2 regions of the Microbacterium sp. 69-7 genome follow, and region 1 is predicted to be linked to the other one. Evidence: predicted binding sites of a transcription regulator. Region 1 holds the regulator's gene; the other holds the start of a gene.
The links. Region 1 encodes LexA, which represses DNA repair genes until DNA is damaged. Its sites were predicted from a motif close to TCGAACANNTGTTCGA; they were not measured.
Positions count from the first base shown of each region.

Region 1 (15,535 bases):
GCGGTAGGCGTCGACGACCGCACGAGCATCACCCTCGCCCCGGCGGAAGCTCAGCAGTGCCGACAGCAGCGCAGCGTCTGCAGAGCCGTCGTCGCCGGCGTGCGGATTGGGCTCGAAGGAGCGCCCCTCCCAGGGGACGCCTGCGGAATCCGCGGCGCAGGCGTGGGCTGCGGCGTCGTCGGGACTCTCAGCCTGCGGCGACATCCAGCGCCTCGGCGAGGGTGAAGGCCCCCGCATAGAGTGCCTTACCCACGATGGCCCCTTCGACGCCGAGCGGAACGAGCTCGCGCAGGGCCGCGATGTCGTCGAGGTTCGAGATGCCCCCCGAGGCGACGACCGGCTTGACGGTGCGGGTGGTGACCTCGCGCAGCAGCTCGAGGTTCGGGCCCTTCAGCGTGCCGTCCTTGGTGACGTCGGTGACGACGTAACGGCTGCACCCGGCGTCTTCGAGCCGCTGGAGCACCTGCCACAAGTCGCCGCCGTCGCGGGTCCAGCCGCGGGCCGCCAGGGTCGTGCCGCGCACGTCGAGCCCGACGGCGATCGCATCGCCGTAGCGGCCGATGACGTCCGCCGCCCACTCCGGGTTCTCCAGCGCCGCGGTGCCCAGGTTGATGCGGCTCGCCCCCGACTCGAGGGCGGCCTCCAAGGTCGCATCGTCGCGGATTCCTCCGGACAGCTCCACCTGCACGCCCTTGAGCTGCTTGATGACCTTGCGCAGCACGGCGGCGTTGTTGCCGCGTCCGAAGGCGGCATCCAGATCCACGAGGTGGATCCACTGGGCGCCGTCGCGCGCCCAAGCCAACGCCGCGTCGACGGGATCGCCGTAGCTGGTCTCGGTGCCGGCCTCACCCTGCGTCAGACGTACCGCCTTGCCGTCGGCGACGTCGACGGCGGGCAGGAGGATCAGTTCGGGGGTCGACGCGAAATCGTTCATGGCTCCAGGAAGGGTTCAGTGCCCGCCATGCGCGGACACGAGGACACACAAGCAGAGAGACTACTACCGGGTGCGGGTGAGGTCTTGCGGAAGCGAGGAGATCCAGTTCGCGAGAAGCCGGATGCCGGCCTCGCCGCTCTTCTCGGGATGGAACTGCGTCGCCGACAGCGGTCCGTTCTCGACGGCGGCGAGGAACGGCGTGCCGTAGTCGCACCACGTGAGGGCGGGTTGACGGAACGGCCGCGTGACCTCGAGCGACCAGTGCTGGGCGGCGTAGGAGTGCACGAAGTAGAACCGTTCGTGCTCCAGGCCGCGAAAAAGAGTCGAGCCTTCGCCCACCCGCACCGTGTTCCAGCCCATGTGCGGGAGCACCGGCGCGTCGAGTTCGGTGACCGCGCCGGGCCACTCGCCGAGCCCCTCGGTGTCGTCACCGCGTTCCACACCGTGCTCGAACATCACCTGCATGCCGACACAGATGCCCAGCACCGGCAGACCTCCGGCGAGACGACGTTCGATGATCTCGTCGCCGCGCGTGGCGCGCAGGGACTCCATCACGGCCCGGAAGGCTCCGACGCCGGGTACGACCAGACCTGCGGCGTCGTGGATCAGGCCACGATCGGCCGTGAGCCGCGCATCGGCTCCCGCGGCGACGAGGGCCTTCACCGCGGAGTGGACATTGCCCGACCCGTAGTCGAGCACAGCCACGAGAGGCCGCTCCTCGATGCGGGTACCGGCCTCGAGCCCTGCGGTGGCGTCGGTCATAGGGCGCCCTTCGTACTGGGGATGCCGTGGACCAGGGGGTCGAGCGCCTTCGCCTGCCGGAAGGCCCGCGCGAACGCTTTGTACTCGGCTTCGGCGATGTGGTGCGGGTCCCGTCCGCCGAGCACCGTGACGTGCATCGTCAGACCGGCATTGAAAGCGAGCGCTTCGAACGTGTGACGCACGAGCGACCCGGTGAAGTGGCCGCCGATGAGATGGTGCTCGAACCCGACCGGCTCCCCGGTGTGGACCAGATAGGGGCGCCCGCTGATGTCGACCACGGCCTGGGCCAGCGCCTCGTCCAGGGGAACGAGCGCATCCCCGTAGCGCGAGATGCCGCTCTTGTCGCCGAGCGCCTGACGGATCGCCTGACCCAGGACGATCGCGGTGTCTTCGACGGTGTGGTGCGCATCGATGTCGGTGTCTCCCGAGGCGCGCACGGTGAGATCGGTGAGCGAGTGCTTTGCGAAGGCTGTGAGCAGGTGGTCGAAGAACGGCACCGTGGTGTCGATGCTGCTGTGCCCGGTGCCGTCGAGGTCGAGATCGAGTTCGACCGTGGACTCGCTGGTCGCGCGTCGCAAGGATGCCGTGCGGGGGGCCGGGGTGCTCATGAGCCGAGTCTACCGAGAGCCCGCGCGCCGGCCCGGCGTGTTACCCCGGCGTTCACCGTCAGTGCGCGCCGGAACCGCCCGGGCCGAGTGAGGCGAGCGCGTCGAGGAACGCCGTCGACTCCTCCGCGGTGCCCGCCGTGACACGCAGACTGTGGGCGATGCCGACATCGCGGATCAGAACGCCGCGGTCGTAGAGCCCCTGCCACGTCGCCGCAGGATCTTCCACACCGGAGAAGAGCACGAAGTTCGTCCAGCTCTCGAAGGGGCGGTAGCCGAGCGCGTCGAGTGTCGCGGAGATACGGTCGCGCTGAGCGACGATCTCGTCGACCATCGCGAGCATCGCCGGCGCGTGACGCAGCGCGGCCGATGCCGCCGCCTGCGTCAGCGCACTGAGGTGGTAGGGAAGCCGCACCAGACGCAGAGCATCGATGACGGCGGGGTCGGCCGCGAGGTAGCCGACGCGAGCGCCGGCGAACGCGAAGGCCTTGCTCATCGTGCGAGACACGACCAGCCGCGGCCGATCGGGCAGCAGCGTCAGTGCCGACCGGGAATCGCGGGGCGCGAACTCCTGGTAGGCCTCGTCGACGATCACAATGCCCGGTGCGGCGTCATAGACGGCCTCGATCACATCGAGTCCGAGTGGCGTTCCGGTCGGGTTGTTCGGCGCGCACAGAAAGACGACATCCGGCTGCGCACGGTCGACCTGAGCGGCCGCGTCTTCGGGGGCGAGTGTGTAGTCGACGCCGCGCGTCCCGCTCACGTACGTCGCGCCAGTGGCACGAGTGAGCAGCGGGTACATCGAGTAGGTCGGTGCGAAACCGAAGGCCGTCCGACCGGGGCCGGCGAACGCTTGCAGAAGGTGCTGCAAAACCTCATTGGATCCGTTCGCCGCCCAGATCTGCGCGGCCGACAGGCCATGACCCAGGTAGTCCGCGAAGCCCTCCCGCACGGCGGTGAACTCGCGATCCGGATAGCGGTTCACCTCCCGGAGCGCACGGGCGATGCTGTCGAGGATGTCGTCCGCGACCGCTTCGGGCACCGGATGCGTGTTTTCGTTGACGTTCAGCGCGACGGGCAGCGGAGCCTGGGGAGCGCCGTAGGGCGTCAGGCCGCGCAGGTCGTCTCTGAGGGGAAGGTCATCGAGTCGAACGCTCACCCTCACCATCGTAGAGGTCGCCGTGATGAGCGGACGAGGCTGATCAGTGGCCGGCGGAGTACTCGGCGGGGATCGCGATGCTCTGTCCGGCATCGAGGCTGCCCGAGTCCAAGGCGTTGAGTCGAACGATCGCGTCGACGGCGTCGCGCGGGTCGACGTCAGGTGCGACCGCGCGTGCGATCGACCAGAGCGTGTCGCCCGGCTGAACCGTGACGTGGGTGAACGTGACTCCCGAGGATCCCTCATTGGAGGCCAGCGCGCCGCCGCCGGACACGATGCCGATACCGAGCGCGACGATGACGGGGATGGAGGCGAGGAAGGCGAGCACCCGGCGACCACGAACCGTCAGGCGCAGACGGGTGGCGGGGGCCGCCGCGATGACACGGCCGCGGGGCGAGGCGCCGAGGATGTCGATCGTGGTCATGGGTTCCTCCTTGAGACGTGTCCCGCGCCGCGGCGTCGGGGGTGAGAGCGTCACCTCGAAGATTCGAGTCGAGATTCGCATCCGCCTCTCGGCCGGGAGAGCCGGATGCGAATCTCTGTTCCGAATCTATCTTCGATAGTGTTCGAGTGTCAAGCGATACGGTTCTCGCAGATGAATCGAATCCGACACGCGCACGCGTGCCGTCCGACCGTGCGAAAACCGGATACGGTTTCGACAAGACGACCCCATCACCAACCTCCGACATTCGAAGGCTCTGCCTTCCGGGGACGCGATCGAAGGAGCGCGCGATATGGCCGAGAAGCCTCAGACACGCAGGCGGAAGAACCTCAGCGACAAGCAGCTGAAGATCCTCGAGGTGATCCAGACCTCCATCGCGCGCCACGGCTACCCGCCGAGCATGCGCGAGATCGGCGATGCCGTGGGCCTGAAGTCGCTGTCCAGCGTCACCCACCAGCTCAACCAGCTGGAGCTGAGCGGCTACCTCCGCCGCGACGCCGGCAAGACGCGCGCGATGGAGGTCCTCATCGATCTGCCGGGTGCCGCCGCCGAGAATCCCGCCGACCTCGTTCCGGCCGTGGGCGATGCGGCACTGGTCCCTCTGGTGGGGCGCATCGCGGCGGGCGTGCCGATCACGGCAGACCAGCAGGTCGAGGAGATCTTCCCCCTCCCCCGCCAGCTCGTCGGCAAGGGCGACCTGTTCATGCTCAAGGTCAGCGGCGAGTCGATGATCGACGCCGCCATCTGCGACGGCGACTGGGTCGTCGTGAGATCGCAGCCGACCGCGGACAACGGCGACATCGTCGCGGCGATGCTCGACGGCGAAGCGACGGTGAAGACCTTCCGGCAGCGGGACGGCCACACGTGGCTGCTCCCCCGCAACTCCTCCTTCGAGCCCATCCTCGGCGACGACGCGGTGGTCCTCGGTCGCGTCGTGGCCGTCCTGCGCGCGATCTGATCATGTCGCGGGGGGCGCGCCCTCGCATCGGCCGTCGCGATCGTCCTGGCCGTCGTCTGCCTCCCGTTGTCCATCCTGAGCGTCTGGGCGCGGGTGCAGCTGGTCGACGAAGACGCGTTCACCGCGACGCGTGCACCGCTGGCCCGTTCGACCGCCGTGCAGGACGGGCTGATCGCGGCATCCGCCGACGCGGCCGACGCATTGCGGCGGCTGCAAGCGCCCGCCGCCGCCGCCGCGCAGACTCTCGTGCACGACACGATCGCCGACGCGATCCGCTCAGACGGCTTCGGGGCACTGTGGGAACAGCTTCTCCGACAGTCTCACCGCGCGCTCACGCTCGCCGCGACCTCCGATGGCTCCGGCGTCGTGGTGCAGACCGAGGCCGGACTCGGCATCCAGGTCGGCGCCGTGGTGGCGGGCGTGAAGGAACGTCTGAGCGCGCAGGGCGTGGCGTGGGCGACGCTCATCCCCTCCGTCGATCACGTCGTGGTCATCGGCTCCGGAGACGCCCTGGCCGCCATTCGAACGGGATATGCGCTCGGCGTGACGGTGGGATGGTGGATGCCGGTCGCTACCGTCATCCTGTTCCTCAGCGGGATCGCGCTCGCGCGGCGACGCCTGAACGCCCTGCGGCGGGCCGCGCTCGCGGCGGCCGCGGGCCTCGGAGCGCTGCTGATCGCGGCCGCGGCGGGCCGGGCGGCCGTATCGTCCGCCGCAACCGGGACGGCACTCACGCCGGCCGCGGCGGCCGCCGTCTACGACCAGCTGGTGTCGGCGGCGGTCGGCGCCGCCGGGGCAGCTCTGGCGATCGCTCTCGCCGTCGCCGCCGGAGCGTGGCTCGCCGGTCAGTCCGCGCGGGCGGCGGCTCTTCGCCGCGCGTGGAGTCGTTGGGGTCTTCGCCGCGCGGCGGCGGACGAGTCGTCCGACTGAGCGGACGGCGTCACGGGCTCGCTTCGGGGATCAGCTCTGCGGCGCGCAGCACGCCCAGAACGGTGTCGTGGTTGTTGAAGGCGTAGAGGTGGATGCCGTCGGCGCCGCCGGCGACAACGGACCGCGCGAGGTCGGCGGCATGGGCGAGGCCGACGGCGCGCTGCGCGGCGGCATCCGGAGCCGACTCGAGCGCCGCGGCGAGGGAGTCGGGGCGCGCATCCCCGGTGAGCTCGAGCACTCGGCGCAGTCGCCCCGGAGAGGTGATGGGCATGATCCCGGGCACGATCGGGATGACGACCCCGGCGGCGCGGGCGCGCTCGACGAAGTCGAGGTACTCGTCGGCGTGGAAGAAGAGCTGTGTCAGGGCGGACGTCGCCCCGGCGGCCTGCTTGGCCAGAAGTGCGTCGATGTCCTCGTAGCGGTGACGCGAACGCGGGTGACCGTTCGGGAACGCCGCGACGGCGATCTCGACGCGGTCGCCGTCGGTGACCTGCACGGCTCCCGGAAGCCCCGGGATCTCACGCTCGCGATACGGCGAGCGCTCCGCCTGCACCCGGCCGATCAGCTGCACGAGCTGAGCGGCCGACTCCAGATCGCCGACCACGATGTCGTCCTCGCCGACGCCGGCGGGCGGGTCGCCCCGCAGCGCCAGGAAGCGGGTGATGCCGGCATCGAGGAAGTCGCGGATGACCGTCGTGGCTTCGGCGTAGCTGCTGCCGACACAGGTCACGTGCGCGACGGGCGGAACGGTCGTCTCGCGGAGGATGTGCGTCAGCACGGTGAGCGAGCGGTCGGTCGTCGAGCCGCCCGCGCCGAACGTCACGGAGATGAAGCGCGGACCGGCGGCGGCGAGCACGCGAATGGTCTCGTAGAGAGCAGGCAGCTGCTCGGGGGTGCGCGGAGGGTAGATCTCGAACGAGAACGGTACCCGCGGCGAGGCCGCGCCGGCGACCGCCGGAGCGTCGACGCGGGGTTCGTGGGACATCATCGCTCAGTTCCCTCTCGGGTCGGGGTCCTGCAGCCGGTCGGCCGCGGCCTCGATGCCCCACTGTAGAGCCAGCGCCGTTCCCTCACCCGCGTGTGACGGCACGTGTCTGCCGACGTGGCAGGTCGCACACGCGTAGCGTGGCAGCCATGGTCGATGTGCACCCCTATGGATCCTGGCCCTCCCCGTTCACCGCCGCCTGGGCTTCTTCGGCTTCTCCCCGGATCGACGGCGCCGCGCTCGTGGGCGACGAGGTGTGGTGGGCGCAGTCGGTGGCCGAAGAGGCCGGCCGCACGGCCGTGTTCCGGCGCGATGCGACCGGCACGGTGCACCTCGTCCTGCCGGCGCCGTGGAACGCCCGATCCGGCGTCCACGAGTACGGCGGCGGGTCGTGGGCGGTCGACGATTCCGGTCGGCTGTTCTTCGTCGAACGCCGCGATCAGCAGGTGTGGGTGCGGGAGCCCGGCTCGGACCCTCGTCCCCTGACGGACGATGCGGATGTCCGCTACGGCGGACTTCGCGCGACCGGCGGGATGCTGCTCGGCATCCGCGAGCGCGCCGGCCGCGAGCGGGCGATCGTGCGCATCGACCTCGACGGTGCGGGAGCGAGCGACCTTGTCGCGGGCAGCGATTTCGTCGCTCAACCCGCACTGTCCCCGCGCGGGGACCGGCTCGCGTGGGTGGCCTGGAATCATCCCGACATGCCGTGGGACCGCACGACCCTGCGTATCGGTCGTCTCGAGGACGGCGCCGTGGTCGAGTGGACCGACGTGACCGACGGCAGCACGGCAGCGCTCCAGCCCGAATGGACCGACGAGGACGACCTGCTGTACCTGGACGATGCGACGGGTCGGTGGAACCTCTGGAGCCTACGCCTGGATGCCGACCTGCCGCGGGCGCCTCTCGCCCCGGCCGATGCGGACACGGGGGGCCCGCTGTGGTCACTCGGCAGCCGCTGGTTCGGTGTGACGTCCGACGGCGGGGTGATCGCTGTCCGCACCAACGGCTCGGATGAGCTCGTCTGGCGGGATGCCGCGGGCACCGAGACCGTGATCGACATCCCCGCCACCGCATCCCTCGCCGTCGAGGCGGTCGTCGGCCGCCGGGCGCTGGTCTCCGGCATGGCACCGGGCGTGAGCGGCATCTGGCTGGTGGAGTTCGATGCGGAGGGGGCGACGGTGCACGTCGACCTCATCGTCGGACACCGTGCGGAGATCGCGGGTGAGGATCTCGATGCGTGGCTTCCCGAGACGCGCCCGTTCTCCGTGGAGGGTCCGACGGGGACGGTGCACGCATTCGTGCACCCCCCTCACCATCCGCGTGTCGCGGCATCCGATGCAGAGCGCCCGCCCTATCTCGTGCTGGTGCACGGCGGACCGACCGGCCACGAGGGCGGCGTCGCCGATGCGAAGACGCTGTTCTTCACGAGTCGCGGCATCGGAGTACTGGAGGTGAACTACGGCGGCTCGACCGGATACGGCCGCGCGTACCGGGAGCGTCTGCGCGGACAATGGGGCGTCGTCGACGTGGCGGACGTCGCGGCAGCCGCCTCCGGCCTTGCCGCCACCGGCGCCGCCGATGGCGGCCGCCTGGCGATCAAGGGCGGATCGGCAGGCGGCTGGACGGTGCTCGCGGCGCTCGCGCGCACCGATGTGTTCCGCGCGGGCATCTCCCGCTACGGCGTCGGCGACGCCCGCACCCTGGCCGCCGATACGCACGATTTCGAGTCACGGTATCTCGACGGACTCATCGGGCCCCTGCCGGAGGCCGAGGAGCTCTATATCGAGCGCTCCCCGTTGACGCATATCGACGGGTTCCGCGTGCCCGTGCTGCTGCTGCAGGGTGCGGATGACGCGGTCGTGCCTCCGTCGCAGGCCGAAGCGATCCGCGACGCTCTCGCCGCGCGCGGCATCCCGCACGCCTACGTGCTCTACGAGGGCGAGGGACACGGGTTCCGCGGCGCTGAGGCAGTCGTGCACGCGCTGGAGAGCGAGCTCGCTTTCCTCGGCCAGGTGTTCGGCTTTCCGACGCCCGGCGTGCCGGCGATAGAGCTGACGGCAGGCTAGGCGTGCGTCAGAGCGCGTAGGGCGCGAGCTCCGCCGCGAGCCGCTCCGAGACGTGCGCGTGCACGGCGGTACCGCCCTCCTCGTGGGCCGTCGAGACGATGTGCCCCGACTCGTGCACCGCGTTGATGAGGTCTCCACGCTCATACGGCACGAGTGCGCGCACCTCGACCGCCGGCAGCGGCAGGGCGTCCTCGATGACGGTGCGCAGCTGATCGATGCCCTCCCCCGTCCGCGACGACACGAACAGCGCGCTCGGCTCGAGACCGCGCAGCACCAGCCGCGTGTCGTCGTCGACGAGGTCCGCCTTGTTGAAGACGACGATCTCGCGCGTGGAGCGCGCACCCACGTCGCCCATCACATCGCGTACGGTCGCGAGCTGCGCCGCGGGGTCGGGATGGGAGCCGTCCACGACGTGTACCAGCACGTCGGCGTCGCCCACCTCTTCCAGCGTGGAGCGGAACGCCTCGACGAGCTGGTGCGGCAGGTTCCGCACGAAGCCGACCGTGTCGGTCAGGGTGTAGACGCGCCCGTCGGCCGCTTGGGCACGGCGCACCGTCGCGTCCAGCGTCGCGAACAGCGCGTTCTCCACGAGCACGCCGGCGCTCGTGAGCCGGTTGAGCAGGCTCGACTTGCCGGCGTTGGTGTAGCCGGCGATCGCGACGGACGGGATCGTGTTGCGCTTGCGTTCGCTGCGCTTGGCCTCGCGGGCGGGCGCGAAGTCGCGCAGCTGCCTGCGCAGCTGCGCCATCTTCGTGCGGATGCGCCGGCGGTCGAGCTCGATCTTGGTCTCGCCCGGTCCGCGTGAGCCCATGCCGGCGCCTCCGGCGCCGACCTGGCCACCGGCCTGACGGCTCATCGACTCACCCCATCCGCGCAGTCGCGGAAGCAAGTACTCGAGCTGGGCGAGCTCGACCTGCGCCTTGCCCTCGCGGCTCTTGGCGTGCTGGCTGAAGATGTCGAGGATGACGGTGGTGCGGTCGATGACCTTGACCTTGACGACGTCCTCCAGCGCGCGACGCTGGCTCGGAGCGAGCTCGGTGTCGGCGATGACGGTGTCGGCGCCGACCGCGGCGACGAGGTCGCGCAACTCCGCCGCCTTGCCGCGGCCGATGTAGGTCGCCGGGTCGGGGTGCGGACGTCGCTGCAGCACCCCGTCGAGCACGACCGCGCCGGCGGTCTCGGCGAGCGCGGCGAGCTCGCGCAGGGAGTTCTCCGCGTCTTCCTGCGAGCCCTGGGGGTACACCCCGACGAGCACGACGTTCTCCAGCCGCAGCTGGCGGTACTCGACCTCCGTGACGTCTTCGAGTTCCGTGGACAGACCCGGCACGCGGCGCAGCGCCGCGCGCTCCTCCCGGTCCCACTGATCGCCGTCGGTGTCGCCATAGGCGACGGTCGCGGCATCCTGCAGCGCCTGGGCGGCACCGAAGACGTTCGCGCTGGAGCGGCCCTCGGCACGTGCCAGCACGCGATCCACCGGATCGAGCGGCGTGTCGTCGCCGTGCGCGTCGGTGGTCTCGGTGGTGTGGGTCATGGATTCCTTCCAGGTCAGCCTTGCAGTCTAGCCTCCCGCACAGGCCGGTGGCTCCGGTACGCTCGCAGGATGGGGAGTGACCACTACTTCAGCGCCTCCCCGTCCAGCGCCGAGAACCTCCGTCGCATCCGTGTGTCCCTCGGCGGGCGCATCGGCGAGGTCACGACCGCGGGCGGGGTGTTCAGCCCCGACCACGTCGACGGCGGGACGGCGGTGCTACTCGCGAATACTCCGCCGCCCCCTCCGGGCGGCCACCTGCTCGACCTCGGCTGCGGCTGGGGGCCGATCGCGCTCAGCCTCGCCGTGCAGTCGCCGCACGCCACGGTGTGGGCGGTGGACGTGAACGACCGCGCTCTCGACCTGGTGCGACGAAACGCGCAGGAGTGGGGTCTCACCAACATCAACGCGGTGCGCCCCGAGGACGTTCCCGGCGACGTCCGCTTCCGCGGCATCCGATCCAATCCCCCCATCCGCGTCGGCAAGAACGAACTTCACGGTCTGCTGGAGACGTGGCTGCCGCGCTTGGACGAACGCAGCGACGCGTGGCTGGTCGTGCAGCGCAACCTCGGGTCCGACTCCCTGCAGCGGTGGCTGGCGGCGACATTCGACGACGGATACTCGGTGACGCGTGCGGCGACCGGACGCGGCTTCCGCGTGCTCAAGGTGCGCCGGCACGGCGCGGTGCCGACCGGCGCGATCGACCTGCCCTGAGTCGCCCGCGATCGACCGCGCGTCAGGCCAGGCGCACCTCGCCCGAGTAGACGAGGGTCGCCGGACCCGACAGCAGCACGTGGTCGCCGTCGGCATCGGCGACGATGCGGACGCCGAGTATGCCGCCGGGCACCTCAACACTCCAACGATCGGGCGCCGCGGGTCCGGCCCAATGGCGGACGGCGAGCGCCGCTGCTGCGACACCCGTGCCGCAAGAGAGCGTTTCACCCACCCCGCGCTCGAAGACCCGCATACGGATGCTGCCGACGCCGTTCTTGACGAGCGGATCGGCCGGCACCACGAACTCCACGTTCGCCCCGGCGACCGGCTCCGGATGCAGCAACGGCTGCACCGTGAGATCGAGCTCCTCGAGCTCGCCCGCGCTGGAGAGCGCCACGACGACGTGCGGGTTGCCGACGTCGACGCCTTGGCCGGGGCGGGCGACGTCGAGTCCCCGCGCCTTGACGACGGTCTCGCCGTCGATGGCGAAGACGCCGAGGTCGACCTCGAACCCGAGGTCGCTGCGCGTCAGGGTCTTGATGCCGGCGCGCGTGCCGATGCGCAGCGGTGCCGCGTCGATGTCGGCGCGACCCGTGTCGACGAGGTACTTCGCGAAGACACGCGTGCCGTTGCCGCACATCTCGGCGGCCGACCCGTCGGCGTTGCGGTAGTCCATGAACCACTCGGCATCCGCCGTCGCTTCGCCCTCGCGTATGCGGGCGCTGCGGACGACGCGCAGGATGCCGTCGCCGCCGATGCCGAAACGGCGGTCGCAGAGCGCGGCGACCTGAGAGTCCGAGAGGTCGAGGACGCCCTCGTCATCCGGGACGATCACGAAGTCGTTGCCCGTGCCGTGTCCCTTGGTGAATGCGATCGGCTCTGCCACCCGGTCAGTCTACGGTCCACAGCCCGAGGCCCGGCCGGCCGCGCGCGAGCGACGTGGCAGGATCTTCAGGTGGCAGAACCCGCTCTCTCGTGCTGTCGGGGCGGAAACGAGCGACGGCAGAGCTCGTGGCCGACTTCGTCGCTCGGGGCGATCTCGTGCCGCGCATCGGATCGCACTGGATCGCGTGCGACAGCTCCGGCGCACCGCGCATCATCATGCGCACGACCGAACTGAGGTTGGGTCCTTTCACCAGCGGCGACGCGGCATTCGCCGCCGACGAGGGCGAGGACGACGGATCGCTGGAGAGCTGGCAGCGCGAGCACCGCCGCTACTGGACGCGCGTCGCCGCCGCCCGCGGAGCCGAATGGTCGGAGGAGGACGAGATCGTCTTCGAACGCTTCCGCGTCGTGTGGCCCCCCGAGCACGCCGACTGAACGACGAGGAGCGGCTCGGGCTGCACGGTGAGTTTGCGGACTTCGCTCACGCCACCGAGTCTGCCAGGACGACCGCGTCGACGTCGGGCGCGACCCAGCGCACGTCGGCATACCGGCGAAACCACGACACCTGGCGCCGCGCGTAGCGTCGGGTGAGCGCCTGCGTCTGGGCGATGGCCTCGGACGCATCGAGCTCACCCGCCACGTGCGCCAACGCCTGCGCGTAGCCGATGGCCCGGCTGGCCGTCACGCCCTGCTCGAGGCCGCGGTCGCGGAGGGCTGCGACTTCGGTGAGAAGTCCCTCGCGCCACATGCGGGTCACCCGCTCGTCGAGGCGCGCGACGAGGGTTGCACGCTCGACCTCCACACCGATGAGGGTCGTCGGCACGTGCCAGAGCACGGGATCTGCGGGCAGGACGGCGCCGTGACCGCGGTCTCCCTGCACGGCGACCTCGAGGGCGCGCACGATCCGCCGAGCGTTGCGCGCATCGATACGGTCGGCGGTCGCCGGGTCCAGTGCGCGTAGACGCTCGAGGAGCGGCCCGGGGCCGCCCTTTTCGAGATCCGCTTCCAGCTGTGCGCGCAGGATGTCGTCGTGCGGCGGGAAGCGGAAGTCGTAGACGACACTCGAGACGTAGAGGCCCGAGCCGCCGACGAGGATGGCGTCCGCTCCGCGGTGGAAGATCTCTGAGATGACGGTACGGGCCGCTTCCTGGTACGCGGCGACCGCGGCCTCATCCGTGACCTCGAGCACATCGAAGAGATGGTGCGGGATGCCGCGGCGCTCGGCGACCGACAGCTTGGCGGTGCCGATGTCCATCCCGCGATACAGCTGCATGGCGTCGGCGTTGACGATCTCCGCCGGGCGACCGCGGGCGGTGAGCGCTTCCGCGAGCCGCAGGGACAGATCGGACTTGCCCGTGCCCGTGGCGCCGACGACGCCCCACAGACGCCCGGTCACCCGAGGCGGAGCGTCGGCAACCCGAGCGACACCGCGCGGGGTGCGCCCGTCTCGCCCGCGACGCCCGAGGATGTCGGCACGCCGCATGACTCCGCCTGGGTGCGATCCCAGGCGTCGCCCGCGCGCGTGCGCCGAATGCGCAGCGGCGCCCCGTCGGGGCTATCGGCGAGCAGGTGGAACGGAGCGGCGTGCGTCACGGTCGCCGTCACGACGTCTCCGGGGCGCGGAACGGCCGAGCCCCGAGGCAGCTCGAAGTGGACGAGCCGATTGTCTTCGGCGCGGCCGGTCAGGCGGTGGGTCTCGGCATCCTTCTTTCCCTCGCCGGTCGAGACCAGCACCTGCAGCTCGCGGCCGATCTGGGCCTCGTTCTCTTCGAGGCTGATGCGCTCCTGCAGGGCGATGAGCCGCTCGTACCGCTCCTGCACCACGGCCTTCGGCACCTGGTCGGGCATCGTCGCGGCGGGGGTGCCCTCACGGATCGAGTACTGGAAGGTGAAGGCGCTGGCGAACCGTGCTTGCGCGACGACACGCATCGTGTCCTCGAAATCCTCATCGGTCTCACCGGGGAAGCCGACGATGATGTCGGTGGAGATCGCCGCGTGCGGGATGCGGTCGCGGACCCGCTCGAGGATGTCGAGGAAGCGGTCACTGCGGTAGGAGCGCCGCATCGCCCGTAGGACGCGATCGGATCCGGACTGCAGCGGCATGTGCAGCTGCGGCATGACCTGAGGAGTCTCGGCCATGGCATCGATGACGTCATCGGTGAAGGCGGCCGGGTGCGGACTGGTGAAGCGGATGCGCTCGAGCCCCGGGATCTGCCCGGCGGCACGCAGCAGCTTGCCGAACGCCTGACGATCACCGAACTCGACCCCGTAGCTGTTGACGTTCTGACCCAGGAGGGTGACCTCGACGGCGCCGTCCTCGACGAGGAGCAGGATCTCGTTGAGGATGTCGCCAGGGCGGCGATCCTTCTCCTTGCCACGCAGGCTCGGCACGATGCAGAAGCTGCAGGTGTTGTTGCATCCGACGGAGATCGAGACCCAGCCGCTGTGCACGGCGTCGCGCTTGGTCGGCAGGGTCGAGGGGAAGACCTCGAGCGCCTCGAGGATCTCCAGTTCTGCATCGCCGTTGTGGCGCGCCCGCTCGAGGAGGCTGGGCAGCGAGCCCATGTTGTGGGTGCCGAAGACGACGTCGACCCACGGCGCCTTCTCGAGCACGGCCTCTTTGTCCATCTGAGCCATACAGCCGCCGACGGCGATCTGCATGCCCTCGTGACGATCCTTGCGACTCTTCAGATGCCCGAGGGTGCCGTACAGCTTGCCGGCGGCGTTGTCGCGCACCGCACACGTGTTGATCACGACGACATCGGCCTCGGAGCCCGCCTCCGCTCGCACGTATCCGGCGCTCTCCAACGAGCCGGAAAGTCGCTCGGAATCGTGCACGTTCATCTGGCAGCCGAAGGTGCGCACCTCGTAGGTCCGGGCACGACCGTCGGCGGCGACGGCGGCGTCCGATGGCGCGATCAGCGTGGGGGCGGCGGACGGAGAAGTCATGATGCGTTCATTCTACGATCCGTCACCATGCACGAACCCGAGGTCCCGCGCACCGGGAAAACGGCTCACTCGAAGCGCACGGTTCCCGCCGGCGCACGCCGAACCGGTCGCCCGAGTTCTTCGAGGGCCTGCCGCGCTGCGGTCAGCGCGCTCGCACCGTACCCGCGCCGCGCGAGTTGGCCCGAGAGCCGCCGCAGCGCCGTATCGCGATCGAGGTCGCGCATCGTCCGGGCCTTCTGCCGCGCGAACTCGAGAGCACGGTCCGCATCATCGTCAGGCAGCGCATCGAGTGCCTCGTCGATGACCTCGCGCGGGATGCCGCGGGCCGACAAGGTCTGCACGAGCATCGCGCGCCCCTGTCCCTTTCGTTCGACGCCACTGTGCACGAGCTGCTCAGCCAGTGCCGAGTCGTCGAGATATCCGAGGCTCCTCATGCGGTCGATGACGTGGTCGATCGCCGCATCGCCGAGCTCGCGTTCGCGCAAGAATCGCGATGCTTCCCGTTCGGACAGGGAGCGCGTTCGCAAGCGCTTGATCAGCGCGGCCTCCGCATCGTCGATGACGGTCGCGATGTCGTCCTCCCACGCCGCGTCGACGGGCTCCTCCGTCCAGGTCGGA
Region 1 covers NZ_MKRU01000007.1:21-15,555, reverse strand. The annotation lists gene BGN98_RS00880 (SseB family protein) at 1-204, opposite strand, end outside; gene priA (bifunctional 1-(5-phosphoribosyl)-5-((5-phosphoribosylamino)methylideneamino)imidazole-4-carboxamide isomerase/phosphoribosylanthranilate isomerase PriA) at 188-934, opposite strand; gene hisH (imidazole glycerol phosphate synthase subunit HisH) at 998-1,696, opposite strand; gene hisB (imidazoleglycerol-phosphate dehydratase HisB) at 1,693-2,304, opposite strand; gene BGN98_RS00860 (histidinol-phosphate transaminase) at 2,363-3,469, opposite strand; gene BGN98_RS00855 (LysM peptidoglycan-binding domain-containing protein) at 3,504-3,884, opposite strand; gene lexA (transcriptional repressor LexA) at 4,195-4,860, shown strand; gene BGN98_RS00845 (hypothetical protein) at 4,927-5,790, shown strand; gene BGN98_RS00840 (methylenetetrahydrofolate reductase) at 5,801-6,778, opposite strand; gene BGN98_RS00835 (alpha/beta hydrolase family protein) at 6,925-8,841, shown strand; gene hflX (GTPase HflX) at 8,849-10,372, opposite strand; gene BGN98_RS00825 (class I SAM-dependent methyltransferase) at 10,442-11,083, shown strand; gene dapF (diaminopimelate epimerase) at 11,106-11,969, opposite strand; partial or broken gene BGN98_RS00815 (ASCH domain-containing protein) at 12,056-12,403, shown strand; gene miaA (tRNA (adenosine(37)-N6)-dimethylallyltransferase MiaA) at 12,450-13,364, opposite strand; gene miaB (tRNA (N6-isopentenyl adenosine(37)-C2)-methylthiotransferase MiaB) at 13,361-14,917, opposite strand; partial or broken gene BGN98_RS00800 (regulatory protein RecX) at 14,983-15,535, opposite strand, start outside.

Region 2 (15,535 bases), on a different contig from region 1:
ACGGGCGGTGCGGAGGGCTGTTCGGCGACCGCGACGAAGAGCCCGGCCCGGCGGGCGAGAGCCGTCAGACGTGTCGCGTCGAGATCGAAGACCGGCTGCGCCTGCGGCAGGGCGGTGGAGGCCGGGTGGTCACCGGTCACGGCGAGCACGCCGGACACGCCCAGGTCGGCGAGGGCGGCGAGTTCTCCTTCGAGTGCGACCCGGTTGCGGTCGCGACAGGTGAGGCCGGCCACCACGCGCGATCCGGCGGCGGCGAGCAGGAGGGCCTTGTGGGTCAGGCTGAGCGCATCGCGTAGCCCCGGCGGCTCGCCGGCGATCACGGCGGTCAGCTCTCGCAGTCGCACGCCCGCCTCAGTGATGACGGCCGGGTCGGTGGAGCGCACCGGGAGGTCGGCCGTGATGACCGCATCGGCGTCGACGAGGGCCGCGAACGCCGTCGATGCTTCTCCCCGCGGGGAGACCGGCAGCGCGTCGCCGCTCGCGCGGGCCGCGTTCGGAGCATCCACTTCGGCGGCGGAGAACTCCAGATCGTGCAGTACCGCGGGGTCGTCGACGAATGAGCATCGGATGCCGGGCACTTCGCAGCCGCCGTCGATCGCGACACCGCCGCAGGGCCCGTGGACCATGCGCTTCGGGCAGCGCCGTGTTGCTTCGCGCAGGCGCAGGGGAGCGGTCACGGGTGCTCCTCTCGCGTTCGCGGATCGGTCCGGCGATGTTGGTGTCGCCAACAATGCCACTGTAGGAGCGCGCCGTTTCGCCGGTGTTACGGTCACGTGTGCGTCGATGTCGCCGCGGAATCACGCGGCGCGCGGGGCTCTAGAGTGAGGCCCATGCCGACGTCCGCGCTCGCCGCCTCCCGCATCGACGACTGGCTGCAGCAGTTGTCTGCGCCCGTCCCCGATCCCGGCGGCGGTGCCGCCGCGGGGATCGTGATCGCCACCGGTGCCGCGCTGGTCGCGATGGCCGCCGGCTACGCGCCGGCCGAGGCTGCGGCGGAGATCGCGGCCGCGGCGACCCGGGTGCGCGGCGATGCGCTCACCGCCGCGGAGCACGACGGGCGGATGTCGGGCCGGCTCGTCGCGGCCTTCCGACGCTCCATCGACGACCCCGAGCGCGGCGAGGCGCTGCGCACCGCCACCGTCGCTGCCGCGGACGCCGGCGCCGACCTGGTCGCACTCGCGGCATCCCTCGAGGGGCCCCTCCTCTGGCTGGAACGCTTCGGCGAGGATCGCCTGGCCCCCGATGTCGCCGTCGCCGCGCGGATGCTCGCCTGCGGCATCCGCTCGACTGCCGTGAACATCCGGGGAAACACGACCAGCGCCGCCGCCGCGGGAGTCGACGCCGTGACCCTCGAGCGCCTGCGTGATGCGTGGGATCAGGCGACGCACGCCGCCGGCGGCCTGGACGCGGTGGCAGAACGCGTGACCGCGGCGCTCTGAGAACACGGCGATGCCCTGACCCCCGCGGGGGAGTCAGGGCATCGCCGGTGAGGACGGTCAGTTCATCTTGATCGACGTGTCGATGAACTGGTTCGTGTAGAGCGCGGACGGATCGATCGCCGACGCGGCGGCCTGCGAGATGCTGCCGGCCGTGACGAGGAAGGGCGTGAAGTCCTTCACGATCGACGCCATGCGGGCGGGGTCGAACTGCCCGAACACGCCCGATGCCTTGTCGTTGGCGACGAGGCCCAGCTTCTTCTGCTGCTCGACGGAGAACTGCGCGACGCCCTCGGAGTAGGTCCAACCCGTGTCGTACTTCTCGACGAGGTCCAGGATCACGGCGTTGCCGTGCTCGGGGGAGTTGAGGAAGTCGATCTGCGACTGCTGCATGATCGGGACGAGCTTCTTCAGGCAGTCGGCCTTGTCGGTGACGTCGGCCTTTCGCACCGCGAGCGGCTCGGGGTAGATGTTGTAGCCCAGCTCGGACAGCAGCTGGTAGCCGACGTCCTTGCCCCACTGCGAGATCTCGTTCTTGTAGATGTAGGGCTCAGCGGTCGCGAAGCCCTGCTGCAGGATCTTCGGGTCGGAGACGAAGCGCTGCGGGGTGCCCTCGTAGCTCGTGTCGATCTGCGACGTCGTGATGATGCCCTGCGAGAGCAGGAGGTTCGGGATCACGTCGCCGGAGGTGACGATCGGGTCGCCGGCCGAGGCGGCCTCCTTGATCGTCGTGGCGCCGTTGTGGCTGGCCGGGTCCCACATGAGGATCTGCGGGCTGAAGGTCAGCTGCGAGGTCACGGCCACGGTGGGCTGGTCGGCGTTCGCGACGATCGCCGCGTCGGTGTTGACGGCGCCGATGAGGATGTCGGTGTCGAGGTACATGAGCGCCGGGACGGGCTGGAAATTGACCGCGGGGCCGCCGGAGCGCACCTCGATCTTGACGCCGGTGTCGGTGCCGTTGACGACGAGCGGGCCGGTGACCGTCTTCTTCTCGGTGTCGACGGTGTAGCCGTCGCCGACGAGGTTGTACATGGCGCCGTGCTCGGACTCGGGCTGCCAGTCCTGCTGCATGACGACGGTCGCCGGGCAGACGCTCGCGAGGTCGAGCGGGCCGCCCTTCTCGGCGACGTTCGCCGCCGAGGTGGTCGCCGGAGCCGCGGCGTCGGTGCTGGAACATCCCGCGACGGCGGCGACGGTGGCGGCGAGCGCTCCGATCGCGACGGTGCGTGCGATCACGCGGCGGGAGAGAAAGGCGGGCTGTGACACGGTGTCCTCCTGGAAGGCTTCGGGTGCGGTGTGGACAGACGGGTGGTGCGTGTTCGTGGTGCAGGGAGGGAAAGAAGAGGTGGTTCAGCGGGTGGCGACGCCGAACAGTCGACCGACGACGACGCGGTCCAGCGCGGCGAAGATCGAGAAGACGATCACGCCGAACAGTGCCGTGAAGATGATCGCGAGGAACAGCGGCTCCATGTTCAGACGCAGCGTGTAGGTGCGCAGCAGTCCGCCGATGCCCTGGCTGCCCTGCTGGAAGAAGAAGTCGCCGACGATCGCGCCGATGACGGCGAGGCCGGCCGACTGCCGCAGGCCCGTGAAGATCGACGGGATGGCGGCGGGCAGCATGAGCTTCGTCATCCGCTGCCACTTGGTGGCCTTCTGCAGCGTGAACAGGTCGTGGGCGGCGGGCGTGGCCGACTGCAGGCCGAACAACGTGTTGGAGATCATCGGGAACACCGCGATGATGACGCAGACCACGATGCGGGCGGGCAGTCCATAGCCCATCCAGATGCCGATCAGCGGGGTGAGGGCGAGGATCGGGATCGTCTGCAGGATGACGGCGTACGGGTAGAGGATCTTCTCGGCGAGGGTCCACTGCGACATGACGATCGCCCACCCCATGCCGATCGCGACGGCGATCGCGAGGCCGATGAGGGCGACGGTGATGGTCTGACCCAGTGCGGCGATCATCGGGCCGATCACCTTGTCGTTGCCGATCGTCTCGGCCAGCACCTGGTGGGGAGGCGGCAGCAGGAAGCGACGGCTCTCGCTGAGCAGCAGGTACGACACGGCGTACCAGATCGCGATGATGCCGATCAGGGCCGCGACGATCGGGAACGCACGCGACCAGGTGCGGCGGGCGACGCTCGCCGCACCGCTCGGGCGGGCCGGACGGGCGGCCATGGTCGCGGTCGCCGTCTCGGCGGATGCCGCGGCATCCCCGACGGACGCGGAGGATGCCGACTCGGCGAGCGATGCCGGGGCCTTCAGGGCGAGGTTCTGGCTCACGAGTGCGCCTCCAAAGCGTGCGAGAGGTGTCCGACGATGCGCCCGAACTCGGGTTCGTAGCGCAGCTCGGGGGATCGGGGATAGGACCAGGGCAGCTCGATGTCGTCGACGATGCGGCCGGGCCGTCCGCTCATCACGAGCACGCGGCTCGACAGGTAGACGGCTTCGGAGATCGAGTGCGTGATGAACATCGCGGCGAAGCCCTTGAGCTGGAACAGGCGCTGCAGTTCGGTCTGCATCTTCAGGCGGGTGATCTCGTCGAGGGCGCCGAACGGCTCGTCGAAGAGGGCCAGCTGCGGCTCGGCGACCAGCGCGCGGGCGATCGAGACGCGCATGCGCATGCCGCCGGACAGCGCACGCGGATGCTGGTTCTCGAAGCCCTTCAGGCCGACCAGTTCGAGGGCTTCGGCGGCGCGGCGGCGCCGCTCGGCTGCTCCCACGCCGGCGAGCTCGCCGACCAGCTCGACGTTGCGCTGGGCTGTGCGCCACTCGAGCAGCGTCGCCTCCTGGAAGACGAAGCTGGTCGTGTCGGCGCGGACGTCGACTGCTCCCTCGGTGGCGTCGTCGAGGCCGGCGGCCAGGCGCAGCAGGGTCGACTTTCCGCAGCCGGATGGGCCGACCACCGACACGAACTCGCCGGGACGGACGTCGATCGACACGCCCTCGAGGGCGCGGGTGCCGGTGGCGAACACCTTGGCGACGTCGGTGAAGGCGAGTGTCGGTGCGGTGGTGGGGTCCACCGCTGTCGCGGCGGTGGCCGGCGCGACAGCGGATTCGATGGTGGTGCTCATAGCAGGGCTCCCTCGGAGGTCGGGGCGGAGGGCGGGGTGGGCAGGGCGCGCAAGTCGAGCACGCTGCTGACCACGCGGCGGCGGACGGCGATCACGCGCCCGTCACGGATGACGATGCGGTCGGGGGCGCGCTCGGCGAGCGCCTCCGCGATGTGCGCGGCGCGCACGAGCACGACGTCGGCGACGTCGCCGACGCGTCCTCGTGCCGGTGGCAGTCCGAATGCCGCGCGTCCGCCGTGGGAGCTGACGTGCCAGGCTTCGGCGGGCGTGAGGTGACCGGCGACGACGAGCTCGGAGGCGACATCGACCATGTCGGCGTTGCCGAGCGGGTTGAAGGGGTCCTGCACGTTGTCGCCGCCGGCGGCCAGTGTGATGCCGGCGGCAAGGATCTCGCGCAGCGGCGGGATGCCGCGGGGTGTGGCGACCGGGTGCTGCCAGCCCTGCAGGTAGAGGTTGGTCAGCGGGTTGGTGATGATCGAGACGCCGGCCTCGGCGACGGCGGCGAGGGTGCGGGCGCGCGTGGCGGCATCCTGCGTGGACAGGCTCACGCAATGACCCGCCGAACGGATCACACCGGCCGGCCAGTGGCGTGTGCGGGCGGCGAGCTCGGCGAGACCCGTGGATGCCGGATCGAGCGTCTCGTCGGTGTGCAGGGCGATGCCGAGGCCGAACTCTTCGGCGAAGGCGGCGTTGCGCTCCAGGTCGGCGCTCGGGTCTTCGGCGAGGTGGGGGAAGCCGCCGATGAGGTCGATGCCGAGGGCCACCGCCGCGCGCCCGAGGTCGTCGGGGCCGTCGGAGGCGCCGGGGCTGGCGACGATCTGCAGGTCGACGATGCCGGCGAACTCGTCGCGCAGCTCGATGAGGGCGCGCACCCCGCGGAGGGGGTCGTCGCCCAGGTGGTAGTTCGTGTGCGAGCGCACGGCTGTGACACCGGCGTGCAGCGCGGCCATTAGGTGCCGCCGGGCGCCGGCCTTGATGTCGGCGGAGGAGTGGTTCTCGCCGTGGTCGATCCAGCACGCGATCGCGTCGTCGAGCGATCCCTCCGGCTGGCCGAACGAGGTCCAGGTGTAGCCCTTGTCGAGGTGGGCGTGCAGATCCGCCAGGGGCGGCAGGGCGATCCAGCCGGTCGCGTCGACCGTCTCGCCGACGGTGTCGCCCGTGAGGTCCGACGCGTGCGTATCGACCACGACGCCTCCCGCGAAGGCCAGGTTGTCGCCGATCTCGCCGCACGGGGTGAGGCCCGTCAGGGCGGCGATGCGCTGGCCCGGCTCCAGGAGTTCGGCATCCATCTGATCGTCCTCCTCGGGGTCTGCGGTGTCGCGTGGTGTTGTTGGTATGGCCAACATCGGGTGAGAATCAGTAAACGCTCGACGTGTTTCCTGCCAGGCCTGTCGGGATTGCGGCCGTGTTAAATCCGCGCGAAGAGTGCGGCCGGTCGGCGCCCCCGCGCACAGGCGGCGCTGTGCGAGCGGAGAGAGTGGGAGCATGAGCTACTTCAGTGACGTCGAACGCGACCTCGTGGTCGCCGCCCGCACCGTGCTGGCCGACGGGGTCGTGGCGCTGGACCTCGTCGCGCACAATGGCCGCGACCTGCCGGTCTGGGAGCCCGGGTCGCACGTCGATCTGATCTTCTCCGACGCGCGCGTGCCCGCGGCCGAGCGCGTCGAGCGGCAGTACTCGCTCTGCGGCGACGCGGCCGATCGTTCCACCTGGCGCGTCGCGGTGCTGCGCGAAGACGAGGGGCGGGGCGGATCGGTGCGGGTGCACGAGGAGGTGCAGGTCGGTCAGCGCCTGCGTGTGCGCGGACCGCGCAACCACTTCGCCTACGAGATCGCTCCCGCCGTCACTCACCGCTTCGTCGCCGGCGGCATCGGGATCACACCGATCCTCAGCATGGTCCGCGCGGCGGCGCAGGCCGGCGCGGAGTGGACCCTCGATTACGCCGGACGATCGCTGTCGACGATGGCGTTCGTCGACGAGCTGCGCGCCCTCGACGACGGCGCGGGCCGGGTGCGCCTGTACCCTGCCGATCGCGGTGCGCGTCTCGACGTGGCCGGGGTGGTGGATGCCGCGGGCGATGGCGGTCCGGTCTACGCGTGCGGGCCCGCCCGGCTGATCGCCGCCCTCGAGGACGGCTTCGAGGCCGCCGGACGCGCCGCGGCGCTGCACGTCGAGCGGTTCGAAGCGATCGAATACGGCGAGCCGGTCTGGCCGGATCCGTTCGAGGTTGAGCTCGCCCTGTCGGGCGACATCGTCACCGTGCAGCCGGGGCAGTCGGTGCTGGAGGCGATCGAAGAGCACAGTCCCACGACGATGGTGCTCTCCAGCTGCCGGCGCGGGACGTGCGGCACCTGCGAGGTGCCCGTGCTGGAGGGCGAGATCGAGCACCGCGACTCCGTGCTCACGCCGCTGGAGCGTGAGCAGAGCGCGGTCATGATGGTGTGCGTCTCGCGCGCAGCGTGCCCACGGATCGTGCTCGACGCCTGAGTCGATGTCTGAGTCGCGGCGCGGCGTTCAGCGGCCGACGCGCTCCCGGAGGGCGGCGGTGAGGGCGTCTTCGTCGGCGGTGACGAGCCGGTAGTCGCGGACGACGACGCGTCCCGCGACCACGACATGACGGGGCCGGCGCCCCGGGTGGGCCCAGAGCAGGCCCGCGACCGGGTCGGCCACTCCGGCGTCGGCGACCCCGGAGACGTCCCAGACGCAGAAGTCGCCCACCGCGCCCGGGGTCAGGATGCCGAGGTCGGCGCGACCGAGGCCGCTCGCGCCACCGGAGGTGGCCATGGCGAGCACATCGCGGGCCGGCAGGGCGGTGCCGACCAGGCCCGACACCTGCATCGCCAGGCGCGCGTCGGCGAGCAGGTGCCCGGCGTCGTTGGAGCCGCCGCCGGAGGTGCCTAGTCCCACGGTGATGCCGGCCTCCTGCAGGCGGCGCACCGGCGCGATGCCCCAGCCCATCGGCACGTCGCAGCCCGGGGCGTGGGTTGCGGTGATGCCGGCGGCGGCGAGCCGCGCGATCTCTTCGTCGGTGACGTCGCACAGGTGCGCGATCGTCACCCCGGACTCGAGCCAGCCCCATTCCTCGAGGAGGTCCAGGGGGCGCCGCCCGTAGCGGGCCAGGGCGATCTCGGTGTCGACCTGCTCGTTCGCCTGCGTGCGCCGGCGCAGACCGTAGCGCCGGGCGACCTCGCCCAGCGCGCGGAAGGTCTCCTCGCTGTCGGAGTGCACGCCGGCGGGGCCGACGGCGAGCTGCAGCATGCCGTCGGCGCTCGTGCCGCCGGGAGAGGACGCCGCAGCCTCGGGGAGTAGGGCACGCACGATCGCGTCCGCGCTCGCTGCCGCGGCATCCGGTGCATCGCGCGCCGAGCCGCGCACGAACACGAGCCGGGCGCCGAGCGCCGCGGAGGCGGCGGCGATCGCGCGGGCGATGTCCACGGTGTCGCCGACCGGGTCGTCGCTTCTGGCCGGGTCGGGCCAGTTGAGCTGATGGTCGGCGACCGTCGTCACCCCGCTCAGCAGTGACTCGGCCACGCCGACGCCGGCGGTCGCGCCGACCAGGGATGCGTCGATATGGGCGTCCGTGTAGGCGGCGGCCATGGCCGGCAGCCACTCGCGCATCGGCACCCCGCGGGTGCCCGGGAGGGTGCGAAAGCCCGACTGCAGCAGGTGGTGGTGCGCGTTGACGAGGCCGGGGGTGACGATCCCGCCGTCTGCGTCGAGGGTGTCGATGCTCTCCTCCGGCGAGGGCGCGGATGCCGTGCTCGCGACCCGTCCGCGTCGGATCACGAGGTCGCCGCCGCGGTCGCGGGCGGGGTCGTCGAAGCGTTCCACGATGCGCGCGGCGCCGGTGAGGATGAGCGATCCGGTCATGCCGTCCGTCCTATCAGCCGCATGTTTCGGGCAGATGTGCGGGCCGACGCGCAATGTCCGAACCCGTTCCTATCTTCGAGACAAGCACATTGAACTAGTCGAATACATGTTCTAATCTGTCGAAGTGAGGCCGATCGTGGGGACCGTTGCTGCCGCGGATGTCGCGGGCACCGTGAGCACCCTGCGCGCTCAGATGGAGCGTATGCAGGGGCGTCGCCTCGACGCGCCCGTGCTCCCCGTCGCCCCGGCGCTGGCGGAGCTGCTGCCCGGCGGCGGACTGCGAACGGGGGGAGCCTACGCGCTCGGGCGGTCGATGGCGCTGCTGTTCGCCCTGCTCGCCGAGCCCTCGCAGGCCGGGTCGTGGTGCGCCGTGGTCGGCATGCCGCACGTGGGCGTCGAAGCGGCTCGCGCCGCCGGGGTCGATCTGTCGCGGCTCGTGCTCGTGCCCGACCCGGGAGAGCGGTGGCTGGCCGTCGCCTCGACCCTCGCCGACGTGCTGTCGGTGGTCGCGGTACGCCCGCCGTCGCGGGCGAAGGATAGCGAGGTGGCCCGGCTGGCCGCCCGCATGCGCGAGCGGGAGGCGGTGCTGCTCGTGCAGGGACCGTGGCCGCAGACCGAGGCGATGATCGATGTGTCCGATCCGTCGTGGTCGGGCCTCGGCGAGGGGCACGGCATCCTGTCGGGGCGCGAGCTGACGGTCACCGTGACCAGCCGCCGTGCGCCGGTTCCGCGCTCGCGGCGCCTGATGCTGCCCGACGATCGGGGGCGCCTGGGCGGCGGGTCTCAGCCCGCCCGCACGCGCCTTCCCGAACCCCTGCCGATGAGACGGGCGGTGTGAGATGGGTGTCGTCCCTGCGGGCACCCCGCCGCGGAGCCTCGTCGTCTGGGTGCCCGACTGGCCGATCGTCGCGACCACCCGCGACGGCGATGAGCCCCTCGACGCCGCGGAGCCGATCGCCGTGTTCGAGAAGGGCGCGGTCGTCGCCTGTTCCGCGGCGGCGCGCGCCGCGGGTGTGCGCCGCCGCATGCGCCGCCGCGATGCCCAGGCGCGCTGCCCGCAGCTGACGGTGGTGGATGCCGACGCCGTGCGCGATCACCGCGCGTTCGCCCCCCTGATCGCGGCGATCGAGGAGGTCGCGCCGAACGTGCAGGTGATGCAGCCCGGGCTGTGCGCGCTGCGCGCCCGGGGTCCGGCGCGCTACTTCGGCGGCGAGGCGGCCGCCGCCACCGTGCTGGCCGGGGCGATCGCCGCGCTGGGCATCGACGACGTGCGCGTGGGCATCGCCGACGGCACCTTCACGGCCGAACAGGCGGCACGCTCCGGCACCCGGCGCGAGGATCCGGTGCGGATCGTGCCCGCAGGCACCGCGGCGGACTTCCTCGCACCGCTGCCGGTCGTCGTGCTCGATGAGGAGCTGGCCTCGCTGTTCGGCCGGCTCGGTGTGCAGACGGTCGGCGAGGTCGCCGCGCTCGGCGCCGACCGCCTGGTCGAGCGCTTCGGCACCCGTGGCCACTGGCTGTACGCCCTGTCATCCGGCCGCGATCCCCGGCCGGTCACCGCCCGCACGCCCCCGCCCGAGCTGCACCGCGAGGTGGCGTTCGAGCCGCCGGTGGAGACCGCCGATCAGATCGCTTTCGCCCTGCGGGTTCCCGCCGCGGAGTTCGTCTCCCGTCTGGGTGCGCAGGGGCTGGTCTGCACCGAACTGCGCGTCGTGCTGACCGGCGATCGCGGCGAGCGCAGCGAACGGGTCTGGCTGCACCCGGGGGCGTTCGATGCGGCCGCCGTCGTCGACCGGGTGCGGTGGCAGCTCGCCGAGCAGGGGCCCGGCGCAGCGAAGAGCGTGGCGCCGTCGAGTCGCCTGGCCGGGCAGCTGCGCAGCGCCGTGGCGCGGGTGCGGATCGAACCCGAGGCGGTGGATGCCGCCGCGCACCACACCGCACGTCTGTTCGGATCGGGGCCCGAGGAGCGCGTGCACCGCGCGCTCTCGCGCGTGCAGGCGATGCTCGGCCATCAGGGCGTGCTGACGCCGGCCGTCGGCGGAGGGCGCTGGCTGGGCGAGCGGCAGCGCCTCGTGCCGTGGGGCGATGTCGCGGGCGACCTGCAGGCAGGAGAGCGGCCCTGGCCGGGGAGCCTTCCCGATCCGCTGCCCTCGGCGGTGTTCGCCGAGCCGGTTCCGGTGGCGGTGCTCGACGACGACGGCGACATGATCGCGGTCGATGCGCGTGGCGAGCCCACGGCGGCGCCGACCGTGATCGAGCTCGGAGGCAGACGCCGCGGCATCCGCACCTGGGCCGGGCCGTGGCCGGTCATCGAACGCGAGTGGGATCCGGCGCGGGCGCGGCGGGCGCATCGCTTCCAGATGGTCGACGACGCCCAGGGGGCGTGGCTGCTGGTGTGCGAGGAAGGGGTCTGGCAGATCGAGGGGAGGTACGACTGATGGGGTTCAACAATCCGTCGGTGCGCTGGTCCGAGATGGCGCGGCTGCTGGGGTCTCCCGATATCGGCGGCGACACGCAACCCGATGGCGGCGACGGCCCGGCCTTCTCGCGCAAGCGGGGAAAGTACGAGCCGCCCCCGATCGAACGTCCCGCGGATGCCGTGCCCTACGCCGAACTGCACGCGCATTCCTCGTTCTCCTTCCTCGACGGCGCCTCCTCACCGGCGGAACTGGCGGAAGAGGCCGAACGGCTGGGGTTGCACGCGCTCGCGATCACCGACCACGACGGGTTCTACGGCATCGCCCGCTTCGCCGAGGCGGCGGAGCACCTGCAGCTGAAGACCGTCTTCGGGGCGGAGCTGACGCTCGCCGCCGGAGGCGACGGGGACGTGAGCACGCCGCCGGCCGGATTGCTGAGCGGACCGAGTCCGGCCCGGTCGGGGGCGGCCGATCCGCTCGGATCGCACCTGCTCGTGCTGGCCCGTGGTGAGGAGGGCTATCACCGTCTCGCCGCGGCGATCACGCATGCCCAGCTCGCCGGCGGCGAGAAGGGGCGTCCCTGGTACGACCTCGACGACCTCGCCGATCGCAGCGGCGGCCACTGGGCGGTGCTCACCGGATGCCGCAAGGGCGCCGTGCGGCAGGCGCTCGCCGCCGATGGTGCCGATGCGGCCGCCTCGGCGCTCGACCGGCTCATCGCCCTGTTCGGCCCTGAGGCGGTCTTCGTCGAGCTGATCGACCACGGGGCGCCGACCGATACGCGCGACAACGACGTGCTGGCCGCACTCGCCGCCGCGCGGGGTCTGCCCGTGCTGGCCAGCAACAACGTGCACTATGCGGTTCCCGAACGTGTGCACCTGGCGGCGGCGGTCGCGGCGGTGCGGGCGAATCGGGGGCTGGACGAGCTCGACGGGTGGCTGCCGTCGCATGCGAGCGCCCACCTGCGCTCGGGCGCCGAGATGACACGGCGGTTCCGGCGCTATCCCGGCGCGGTCGCCCGCACGGTCACCCTCGCCGACGAGCTCGCCTTTCCGCTGCGCCGCGCCAAGCCCGCGCTGCCGAAGCTCCCCGTCCCCGAAGGGCACACGCCCATGTCGTGGCTGCGCCAGCTCGTTTGGGATGCGGTGCCGCACATGTACCCCGACCTCGACGGCGACGGGCGGGCGCGCATCGAGAAGGAGCTCGGCGTCATCGAGCAGAAGGACTTCCCCGGCTACTTCCTGATCGTGCACGGCATCGTGGCCGAGGCGCGTCGACGCGGCATCCTCTGTCAGGGGCGCGGGTCGGCCGCCAACAGTGCGGTCTGCTATCTGCTGGGTATCACCGCGATCGACTCGATCTTCTACAACCTGCCCTTCGAGCGCTTCCTGTCGGCGATGCGCGAGGAGGAGCCCGACATCGACGTCGACTTCGACTCGGATCGGCGCGAAGAGATCATCCAGTGGGTCTTCGACACCTACGGGCGCGAGCGCGCGGCGCAGGTCGCGAACGTCATCCAGTACCGGCCGAAGAACGCGGTGCGCGACATGGCCAAGGCGCTCGGGCACTCGCCCGGGCAGCAGGACGCCTGGTCGAAGCAGGTGGAGAGATGGGACGGCGCCGTCGCCGGCGCGCACGACATCCCCGACCGGGTGCTCGCCTACGCCGGCGAGCTGCTGAAGGCGCCTCGCCATCTCGGCATCCACTCCGGGGGCATGGTGCTCACCGAGCGGCCGGTGGGGGAGGTGGTGCCCATCGAGCATGCGCGGATGGAGAACCGCACCGTCATCCAGTGGGACAAGGACGACGCCGCCTGGATGGGGCTCGTGAAGTTCGACCTGCTGGGACTCGGCATGCTCGCCGCCCTGCAGTACTGCTTCGACCTCATCGCGGAGGCGACGGGCGAGACGTGGACGCTGCAGAGCATCCCGAAGGAGGAGGCGGCCGTCTACGACATGCTGTGCCGTGCGGATTCGATCGGGGTGTTCCAGGTCGAATCGCGCGCGCAGATGGGCCTGCTGCCCCGGCTGCAGCCGCGACGGTTCTACGACCTGGTGATCGAGATCGCGCTGATCCGGCCCGGGCCCATCCAGGGCGGCGCGGTGCACCCGTACGTGCGGCGCAAACTCGGGCTGGAAGAGCCGACGTACGCGCACGAGAAGCTGATCCCGGTGCTGGAGCGCACTCTCGGGGTGCCGGTGTTCCAGGAGCAGCTGATGCAGATGGGCATGGCCGTCGGCGACCTCACCGGTGAGGATGCCGATGTGCTGCGCCGGGCGATGGGCTCCAAGCGCGGCATCGAGCGCATCGAGTCGGTGCGTCAGAAGCTCTACGACGGCATGGCACGCAACGGTCTGGTGGGAGCCGTCGCCGACGACATCTACGCGAAGATCCAGGCGTTCGCGAACTTCGGCTTCGCCGAGAGCCACTCCCTGTCGTTCGCGCTGCTCGTCTACGCCTCGTCATGGCTCAAGCTGCACTATCCCGGTGCGTTCCTCGCGGCCCTGCTGCGTGCGCAGCCGATGGGGTTCTACTCGCCCGCGACCCTCACCGCCGACGCCCGCCGCCACGGCGTCGTCGTGCGTCGTCCCGACCTGCACGCCTCCGGGGTGGATGCCGGGCTCGAGCCCCTCGACGCCGACAGCAGCGGCCCCTCCCTGGCTGCAGGGGCTCCGGTCGTTGAGCGAGCGAGCGCAGCGAGCGAGTCGAAACGCGTCCCCACCGGCATCCCCTCCTGCACCGATCGTCACCAGCCGCCCGTGCCCCCGTTCGACATCGCCGCTCCCGATGCGTCGGCCGCCCACCGTCGCGACGCCGGCCACGCCGTGCGGCTGGGGCTTGCGGCGGTCACCGGGGTGGGAAAGCGGCTCGCGGAACGCATCGTCGCCACCCGCGACGCCGAGGGTCCGTTTCGCGACCTGCGCGATCTCGTGCGGCGCACGGGCGCCACCGCCGCGCAGGTAGAGGCGCTGGCGACGGCGGGGACGTTCGAGAGCATGGGCATCAGCCGGCGCGAGGGCATCTGGTTGGCCGGCGACGCGGCACAGGATCTGCCCGAGTTCCTGCCCGGCTCGCTCGTCGCCGTACAGCCGCCGCTGTTCGGCGACCCCTCGACGTACGACGTGCTGGCCGCCGATCTGTGGGCCACGGGCATCTCGACCGACGATCACCCTCTCACGCACTACCGCGCGCCGCTGGATGCCCGCGGCGTGCTCACCTCGCGAGAGCTCCGCACGCACGAGGTCGGCCGTCGGGTCGAGGTCGCGGGTCTGGTGACCCATCGGCAGCGGCCGGCGACGGCATCCGGCATCACCTTCATCAACCTCGAAGACGAGCACGGTCTCGTCAACGTCATCTGCTCGAAAGGCGTCTGGGATCGTTATCGCCGCGTGCTGCGCGACGCGCCCGCCCTCATCGCCCGCGGCATGCTGGAGCGCTCACCCGAGGGTGTCACCAACCTCGTCGCCGACGCCTTCGAAGACCTGCGCGTCGGCGTGCGCCACCGCTCCCGCGACTTCCGCTGATGTCACCGCCGCGCCGAGGCGTCAGGGGCGGCCGGCGTGCTGCTCGGTCTTGGCGAGCTGGTCGGCCAGGTCGTCGGGCGACAGGGCCGCTTCGCGGAACTCCGTCGTCAACGGCAGACGCAGGTGCAGGTCGGTGCACAGGCACAGCTCGACCGTGCCGTGGTCCAGCACGAAGTCGAGCACGTGGCCGCCGCGGGTGCGTCTGTCGTCGATGAAGTGCGCGTGGCATCCGGGAACGCCGATGCCCTGCTCGTACAGCGGGGTGCGGAAGGCCACGATCGTGCCGTCGACCTCGTCGAACTGCAGCACCGCATCGTCGTCGGTGGCCTCGGTCATCGGGCGGTACGGCTTCTGCTGACGGGTGACCGTGCGTGCCGTCACGCGGCGGAAGTGCCCCGTGATCCGCAGGGCGTACATGTAGTTGGCCGACGCGGTGATCGCGTCGATCGCGGCCGACGCCTCCGCGCGCGTGACGCCGTCGGGGAGCGTCCGCGTGATCGTGGGCACGAAGTCGGTCACCACCGCGTAAGGCGTGGCCGAGTCGGCGGATGCCGCGGCGGCGGTGCCATCGCCGCGCAGGCGGTACGCGACGCCGTCAACGACGACCATCTCGCCGTCGAGGGCGTTGAACGTGCCGATACCGAAATCGCCGTGGCCCAGCAGTTCGCCGACGGTCATGTCGTCTTCGTAGATGCCGTCCAGGAGCGCGGCCATGAGGCTCGTCTGGAACAGGGTGTGACGTTCGGCGCTCATGCGGGGTCCTTTCGGGAGGAGGGAAGGTGGATGCCGCGAGGCCGGAGTCTGCTCACAGCAGCACGTCGGCGAGCAGGTCGCCGCCCAGGCGGTGCAGATTGTCGCGGTAGTCGACGGGGACGTCGATCACCGAGGGGCCGGGTTCGGCGATGGCGGCGAGGATCGTCGGCACGAGGTCGTCGATGGATGTGACGCGGTGGCCGTGGGCGCCGAACGACTCCGCGAACGCGACCACGTCGTAGGCGCCGAGCTCGACCGCGGCGGTGCGCCCGTATTTCTCGACCTGCTGGAAGGCCACCATGTCGTAGGCCGAGTCGTTGAACACGATGTGCGTGAAGCTCGCCCCGACCCGCACGGCGGTCTCCAGTTCGACGGCGGAGTAGAGGAACCCGCCGTCGCCCGACACCGACACGACCGGTTCGCCCGCGTCGGCGAGGCTGGCCGCGATGGCCCACGGCAGG
Region 2 covers NZ_MKRU01000100.1:19,017-34,551, forward strand. The annotation lists gene BGN98_RS12755 (methylenetetrahydrofolate reductase C-terminal domain-containing protein) at 1-677, opposite strand, end outside; gene BGN98_RS12760 (cyclodeaminase/cyclohydrolase family protein) at 831-1,439, shown strand; gene BGN98_RS12765 (hypothetical protein) at 1,497-2,702, opposite strand; gene BGN98_RS12770 (ABC transporter permease) at 2,787-3,719, opposite strand; gene BGN98_RS12775 (ABC transporter ATP-binding protein) at 3,716-4,510, opposite strand; gene BGN98_RS12780 (amidohydrolase family protein) at 4,507-5,799, opposite strand; gene BGN98_RS12785 (PDR/VanB family oxidoreductase) at 5,996-6,997, shown strand; gene BGN98_RS12790 (amidohydrolase family protein) at 7,025-8,380, opposite strand; gene imuA' (DnaE2-dependent mutagenesis accessory factor ImuA') at 8,517-9,218, shown strand; gene BGN98_RS12800 (Y-family DNA polymerase) at 9,220-10,818, shown strand; gene BGN98_RS12805 (error-prone DNA polymerase) at 10,818-14,321, shown strand; gene budA (acetolactate decarboxylase) at 14,343-15,074, opposite strand; gene alsS (acetolactate synthase AlsS) at 15,127-15,535, opposite strand, start outside.
Region 2: imuA' (DnaE2-dependent mutagenesis accessory factor ImuA') is a predicted target of LexA. The motif match lies at 8,479-8,494, and genes of this name have one in related genera.